DNA from 2 places in the Pseudonocardia sp. Ae150A_Ps1 genome. Region 2 is predicted to be linked to the other one. Evidence: riboswitches for the same ligand, from Rfam matches in the RefSeq annotation. Region 2 holds a riboswitch; the other holds the start of a gene.
What was found. Region 2 has a riboswitch for cobalamin ahead of Ae150APs1_RS13630 (ribonucleoside-diphosphate reductase subunit alpha). Riboswitches for the same ligand answer to the same signal wherever they lie in the genome.

Region 1 (3,361 bases), 1.4 Mb from region 2:
CGGAGATGCACCGGCTGCTCGCGACGCTGCCTGCGGGGGAACGGACCGCCGTGCGCGACGCGCTGCGGACGTTCGCCGCCGCGGCGGGCGAGGTGCCCGAGACGGACTGGGCCGTCGCCCCGCTGTCCGTGGGCGAGCAGGACGACCAGGGCGGGGCAGCCCGGTGAGCGCCGTCGCCGGAGCCCCCCCGCCCGGCCCTCCGTGCGCTGCACCGGGCGCTCGTCGGTACCCGGCCCGGCCTGGTCGGCCTCGCCGTGATCATCGGCGTCGGAGCCGGGGTGGGCTCGGTGCTGTTCCACGAGCTGATCCTCGGTGTGACCTGGCTGGTCACCGGCCGGGAGGACTACTCCGGCGCAGGGCGCGTCCCGTCGGAGCACCTGCCCGCGCTGGGGGTCTGGTTCCTGCTGGTCGCGCCGGTGCTCGGCGGGCTCGTGTACGGGCCGCTGGTCCAGCGGTTCGCACCGGAGGCCCGCGGGCACGGCGTCCCCGAGGTGATGGTCGCGGTTGCGCGCCGCGGCGGCCGGATCCCGGCGACGGTGGCCGGGGTGAAGGCGCTCGCGTCCGGGATCTGCATCGGCACCGGCGGCTCGGTCGGCAGGGAGGGGCCGATCGTGCAGATCGGGTCCGCGCTCGGCTCGGCGATCGGGCAGTGGCTGCGGGTGCCGTCGACCCGGCTGGTGCTGATGGTCGCCTGCGGGGCGGCGGGCGGGATCTCCGCGACGTTCGACGCGCCGATCTCCGGTGTCGTCTTCGGGCTGGAGCTGATCCTCCGGTCGTTCGGCGCGGAGGCCTTCGGTGTGCTGGTGATCAGCTCGGTGACCGCGAACGTCACCGCCGAGCTGATCGCCGGGGACCGCGCGATCCTCACGCTGCCGCACTTCGAGCTGGGCAGCGCCGCGCAGCTGCCGCTCTACGCCCTGCTCGGGCTGCTCGCCGGGCTGCTCGGCTGGGCGTTCGCGCGGATCCTCTACCGGATCGAGGACGTGTGCGACGCGGTCTGGCGCGGCCCGGAGTGGCTGCGCCCCGCCGTCGGAGGGTTGTTGCTGGGGGCGTTGCTGCTGGCCCTGCCGCAGATGTACGGCGTCGGCTACCCGGTGCTGGAGGGGGCGATCGAGGGCCGGTACGTGTTCGGGTTCCTGCTCCTGCTGGTGATCGGCAAGATCGTCGCGGCGAGCCTGACCATCGGGATCGGCGGGTCCGGCGGCGTGTTCGCGCCCTCGCTGTTCATCGGCGGGCCGGCCGGGACCGCGTTCGGGGTCGCCGCCGCGGCCGCGTTCCCCGCGCTGCACCTCGACCCCGGGGCGTTCGGGCTGGTCGGGATGGCGGCGGTGTTCGCCGGGGCCGCGCACGCCCCGATCACCGCGGTGCTCATCGTGTTCGAGCTGACCGGCGACTACGCCCTGATCCTGCCGCTGATGGCGGCCGTCGTGCTCGCCACCGGGCTCTCGCACCTGGTCTCGCGGGACGACATCTACACGCTCAAGCTGCTCCGGCGCGGTATCGACCTCGCCGCCGACACCCCCACCGACGAGGCGTTGCGATGGGTGACGGTCGGCGAGGTGATGCGTCCCCTCGACCCCGCCGACGACGGCGGGGCCTCCCCGGCCGACGGGCGTCCGCAGCCGGGGGCCGGTGGGCCGCTCACCCCGGACACCCCGGTGCACGACGTCCTGGACCTGCTCGCGGCGCACCGCGGGGCCGGGCTCCCGGTGCGGGAGACACCGGACGGCCCGCTGCTGGGCACGCTCGCCGAGCACGACGTCCTCGATCATCTGCGGGGTGTGGGCTCCGCCGGTCGTGGTTGACCCTCGCCCGTCCGCGTGATGGGCTCGGTGACGACGACGGTGCAGGAAGCCGGTGCGAGTCCGGCGCGGTCCCGCCACTGTCATCGGGGAGCGCGTCCCCACCCACGGTCACGGCCCACCACGGGCGGGAAGGCCGGGGGCGCGTGACGATCCGCGAGCCAGGAGACTGGCCGTCGTCGCAGGAGATCCACTGGTGAGGGCGAGGACCCTCGAGGAGGTCATGCGATGAGCGACGACGCGCGCCCGGTCCTGGTCGTGCTCGGCACCGAGCCCGACGCCGGGTCCGGCCCGGCCGGTTGCGGGGCCGACGACCTGCTCGCCGAGGCGGACACCGTCTTCACGTTCCCCCGCGGGCCCGAGTCGGTCGCGCTGTTCTACGCCGAGGCGTGGCGGGTCGAGGGGGTGTCCCCGCGCGACGCGGTGGCGCGCTTCACCACCTGGGCGGGCGCCGCCCCGTCCGGCACCGCGGTGCTGCTCGTGGCGGGGGAGCCGAGGTCCGACGTCGCGCTCGGCGCCGTGCTGGACGGCCTCGAGCGCTGCTGCCCGGACCTCGATGTCCGCGTCCCCGCCGGGACCCGGGTCGCGCCCCCGCACCGGAGCCCGCTGATCGGCTGACCGGGGTTCAGGCGGGTGCCTGCCAGCTGCTGAGCGGATCGGCGCGGGCCAGGACGGGGTCGGACGCGTCGAGGGTGCGGGTGCGGCCCGGGCCGGTCAGCGCCGTCTCGAACCGGACGGTCACGCGGCCGTGCCCCGCTCCCTGGACCCAGCCGTGCCCGTGCTCGGGATGGTGGACGTCGTCGCCCGCGGCCCGCGGCCGGTCCGGGTCGGGCACCCGGTCCGGACGGGTGGGGCCCGGGCCGACCGTCGGCGGTGCCGGCTCGTCGGTCACCGCCGGTAGCGCCGGCTCGTCGGCCGCCGCCGCCACGGTGGTGACGACGGCGTGGCCGGCGATCGTCGCGGTACCGCCCGGGACGCCGGGCTCCGCGGCCGCTGCTCCGCCGGTGCCGCGCTCCGGTCCACCGGGGCCCGGCTCCGGGGAGTCGGTGCCGCCCGGCTCCGCGGTGTCGCTGCTCGTCGCCGCCCGCCAGCCCTGCTCCGACGGGACCGCCTCGAACAGCGCGAGCGGCGGCTCGTCGCCGAACCCGGACACCGACACCCCGAGCAGCCGGACCCCGCCCTCGCCGACCGCGGTGTCGGCCAGCCGGCGGGCCACCGCGGTCAGCGTGGCGAGGTCCCGGCTGGGGAACGGGGTCGTCTCCGACCGGGTGTGGGTCGTGAAGTCCCCGGTCCGCGCCTTGACGGTGACGGTGCGCGCGGCGCGCCCGTCGGCGACGAGCCGCCGGTGCACCGCGACGCAGATCGACGCGACGGCGTCGTGCACCGCCGTCATCGCGGTGAGGTCGGTGTCGAACGTGGTCTCCGCGGAGATCTGCTTGGCGGCGCCGCGCGGCGCGACCGGGCGGTCGTCGATCCCGCGGGCGAGCCGGTGCAGCTCGGTGCCCATCGCGGTGCCGAGCACCCCGGCGACCTCGCGCCCGTCCATGGCGGCGAGCTGG
Region 2 (3,361 bases):
CGACCACGCTCGGCCGCGAGGTCCGACGACGCGGCGATCGCGTGGTAGCTCAGGACCTCCGCGCTGACGTCGGCGAACCCGACCGCGGCCTCGCTGCCGGGCGCGATCCGCTGCAGGAACAGCGCGTCGGAGAAGCCCATCATCCCCAGGCCGACCGGGCGGTGGCGCAGGTTGGACCGGCGGGCCTCCGGGATCGTGTAGAAGTTGATGTCCACGACGTTGTCCAGCATCCGGACCGCCGTGGTCACCGTGCGGCGCAGCTTGTCCGCGTCCAGCCCGTCACGCGTCACGTGCGCGGCCAGGTTGACCGAACCCAGGTTGCAGACGGCGACCTCGCCCCGGTCGTCGTCGTGCCCGGCCCGGGTGTTGAGCGTGATCTCCGTGCACAGGTTCGACGAGTGCACGACGCCGGCGTGCTGCTGCGGGCTGCGCAGGTTGCACGGGTCCTTGAACGTGACCCACGGGTGTCCGGTCTCGAACAGCATGGTCAGCATCCGCCGCCACAGGTCCACCGCACGGACCGTCCGGTGCACCCGCAGCTCGCCCCGCTCGGCGGCGGCCTCGTACGCGCGGTACCGCTCGGCGAACTCGAGGCCGTAGAGATCGTGCAGGTCCGGCACCTCGTCCGGGGAGAACAGCGTCCACGTGGTGTCGGCCTCCACCCGGCGGAGGAACTCGTCGGGCACCCAGTTCGCGGTGTTCATGTCGTGGGTGCGACGGCGGTCGTCGCCGGTGTTCTTGCGGAGGTCGAAGAACTCCTCGATGTCGGCGTGCCACGTCTCCAGGTAGGCGCACGCCGCGCCCTTGCGCTTGCCGCCCTGGTTGACGGCGACGGCGGTGTCCCCGGCGATCTTGAGGAACGGCACGACGCCCTGCGAGACACCGTTGGTGCCGCGGATGTGCGCGCCGAGACCACGGACCGGGGTCCAGTCGTTGCCCAGCCCGCCGGAGTACTTCGCGAGCAGCGCGTTGTTGCGGTAGCCGCCGAAGATCGAGTCGAGGTCGTCGTCGACGGTGGTGAGGAAGCACGACGACAGCTGCGGCCGGGTCGTGCCGGAGTTGAACAGCGTCGGGGTGGAGGCCATGAAGTCGAAGCTCGACAGCAGCTCGTAGAACTCGATCGCGCGGGCCTCGCGGTCGACCTCGCGGACGGCCAGTCCCATCGCGACCCGCAGGAAGAACGCCTGGGGCAGCTCGAACCGGGTGCCGTGCTCGTGCAGGAAGTACCGGTCGTACAGGGTCTGGAGGCCGAGGAAGCCGATCTGCAGGTCGCGCTCGGGGTGCAGCGCCGCCGTGACGCGGTCCAGGTCGAACGTGGCCAGCTCGGCGTCGACCAGGCCGATCGCGATCGCGTGCCGCAGGTAGTCCTTCGTGTAGGACGCGTAGTCCCGGGCCATCGTGGCCTGGTCCGGGGTCTCCCGGGTGCCGGACAGGTGCGAGACCGCCTCGGCGCGCAGCCGGTCCATGAGCAGCCGCGACGCGACGAGCGAGTAGTCCGGCTCCCGCTCGACGAGCGTCCGGGCCGCCATGACGAGGGCCTGCGAGAGCTCGTCGGCGGTGATGCCGTCGTAGACCGTGCGGTCCAGCTCGGCCAGAACGGGGGCGGCCTCGACGTCGTCGATCCCGTCGAGGGCCTCGGCCAGCACGGTCTCGACCCGGCCGCGGTCCAGCGGGGCCCGCGTGCCGTCCGGGCCGGTGACGTGGATCGTCGTGCTCGCTCCGCCGGCGTCGGGGTCGCTCGCACGTGCCTGCGCCTGCTGCTCGCGGTAGAGCACGTAGGAGCGGGCGACCTTGTGGTGCTCGCCGCGCATGAGCGCGAGCTCGACCTGGTCCTGGATCTGCTCGACCTGCACGACCGGCGTCGGGTGCCGGTGCAGCGCCGCGACGACCTGGCCGGTCAGCTCCTGGACGAGCGGGTGCAGCCGGGACGACGACGCCCCGGCGCCGCCCTCGACGGCCAGGAACGCCTTGGTCATCGCCACCGAGATCTTCGAGGCGTCGAAGCTCGTCTCGGAACCGTCGCGCCGGATCACGCGCAGCGCGGCCGGTGCGATGCCGTTCGGTGAGGCAGGGGGAGCGGTGGATGCGGTCACGGGCTCTCTCCTCGCGAGTCGCCGTCGGTCCGTGACCGCGCGCGAGGTGAGGAGACGGCGCCGGGCGCCGCACCCTGGCGCCCTCCCGCGAGGCCCCGGAGCAGCGCACACCGGGCGGTGCGCGCACCGGTGGCAGGTCTTCGGACTCACGGGTATCGGGCGCCTTCGGCGCCCGTGAGTGGTTGTCGCGGCCTGAGCCGACTTTTCCACTCACGAGTGCCGCAGGCGCCCGGCCTACTGGCCGTCGCTTCCCGGGAGGGTCTCCCAGTGCTCGTGACGGCGGTCGTTCCCGTTCACCGCTGCGGGGCAGTCCCGGATTCGCACCGGGTTCCCTCTTGCCTCACCGACCCGGGCGGGCCGGTGAACCACCAGCGCCGCGGACACTACATCTAGGGCTGCGCTCAGTTCGAGACCCCTAGGTGTCCGGATGTCGAGCCGATTCGTCACGTGCGGTGAACGTCGCAGGTCCGGTGCGGTCGGGCGCCTCGACACTCCACCCCGGCGGGTGACCGTCGTCGCGATCGAAGGCGGGTTCCCCTGTGGACGGAGGCCGAATAGCGTCGGGGCGCAGGTGCATCCGCTACGCAGGAGGAGTTCCGTGGTCGTCGCCCCCGATCTCGACGCCGGGCACTGGCTGGCCCGGTGGGACGCCCAGCAGACCCGCTACGTGCCCGACCGCGAGGACCTGTTCGGGCTCGCCCTCGACGTCGTCGCCGGGCTCGACGCCGGCCCGGGGCGGTTGCTCGACCTCGCCTGCGGCCCGGGGTCCCTGGCCTCGCGGGCGGCGGACCGCTTCCCCGGGGCCGAGATCGTCGGCGTGGACGTCGACCCGGTGATGCTCGAGCTCGCCCGCCGTACCACCGGGGACCGGGTCCGCTGGGTCGACGCCGACCTGTCCGGCCCGGAATGGACGGAGCAGGTGGGCGGCCCGTTCGACGCCGCCGTGTCGGCGACCGGATTGCACTGGCTGCAGGAGGGCGCCCTGCCCGCGCTCGCGGCGCAGCTCGCCGGGACCCTGCGACCGGGCGGGGTGTTCGTGAACGTCGACACCCTCCTCGCCGACCCGGCGGCACCGCGCCTCGCCGCACTGACCCGGCGGCTGCGCGAACAGCGGACCGAGCGCGGTCTCGCCACCGGTGAGGACTTCCGCGCCTGGTGGGACGCCCTCGCCGACGAGCCCGCGCTGGCCACGGAGTTCGCCGAGCGCGAGCGCCGGTTCGCCGATCACGTGGCAGGCGGATCGACCCTCCCGGCCTGGGAGGACGCGC

Region 1: another riboswitch for cobalamin. It lies ahead of Ae150APs1_RS06600 (hypothetical protein); the one in region 2 lies ahead of Ae150APs1_RS13630 (ribonucleoside-diphosphate reductase subunit alpha).

What each region holds. Positions count from the first base shown of each region.
Region 1 covers NZ_MCIJ01000001.1:1,494,284-1,497,644, reverse strand. The annotation lists gene Ae150APs1_RS06610 (MarR family transcriptional regulator) at 1-167, shown strand, start outside; gene Ae150APs1_RS06605 (chloride channel protein) at 255-1,805, shown strand; cobalamin riboswitch at 1,808-1,995, shown strand; gene Ae150APs1_RS06600 (hypothetical protein) at 2,031-2,420, shown strand; gene Ae150APs1_RS06595 (DNA polymerase IV) at 2,428-3,361, opposite strand, start outside.
Region 2 covers NZ_MCIJ01000001.1:2,942,284-2,945,644, reverse strand. The annotation lists gene Ae150APs1_RS13630 (ribonucleoside-diphosphate reductase subunit alpha) at 1-2,093, opposite strand, end outside; cobalamin riboswitch at 2,207-2,478, opposite strand; gene Ae150APs1_RS13625 (class I SAM-dependent methyltransferase) at 2,692-3,361, shown strand, end outside.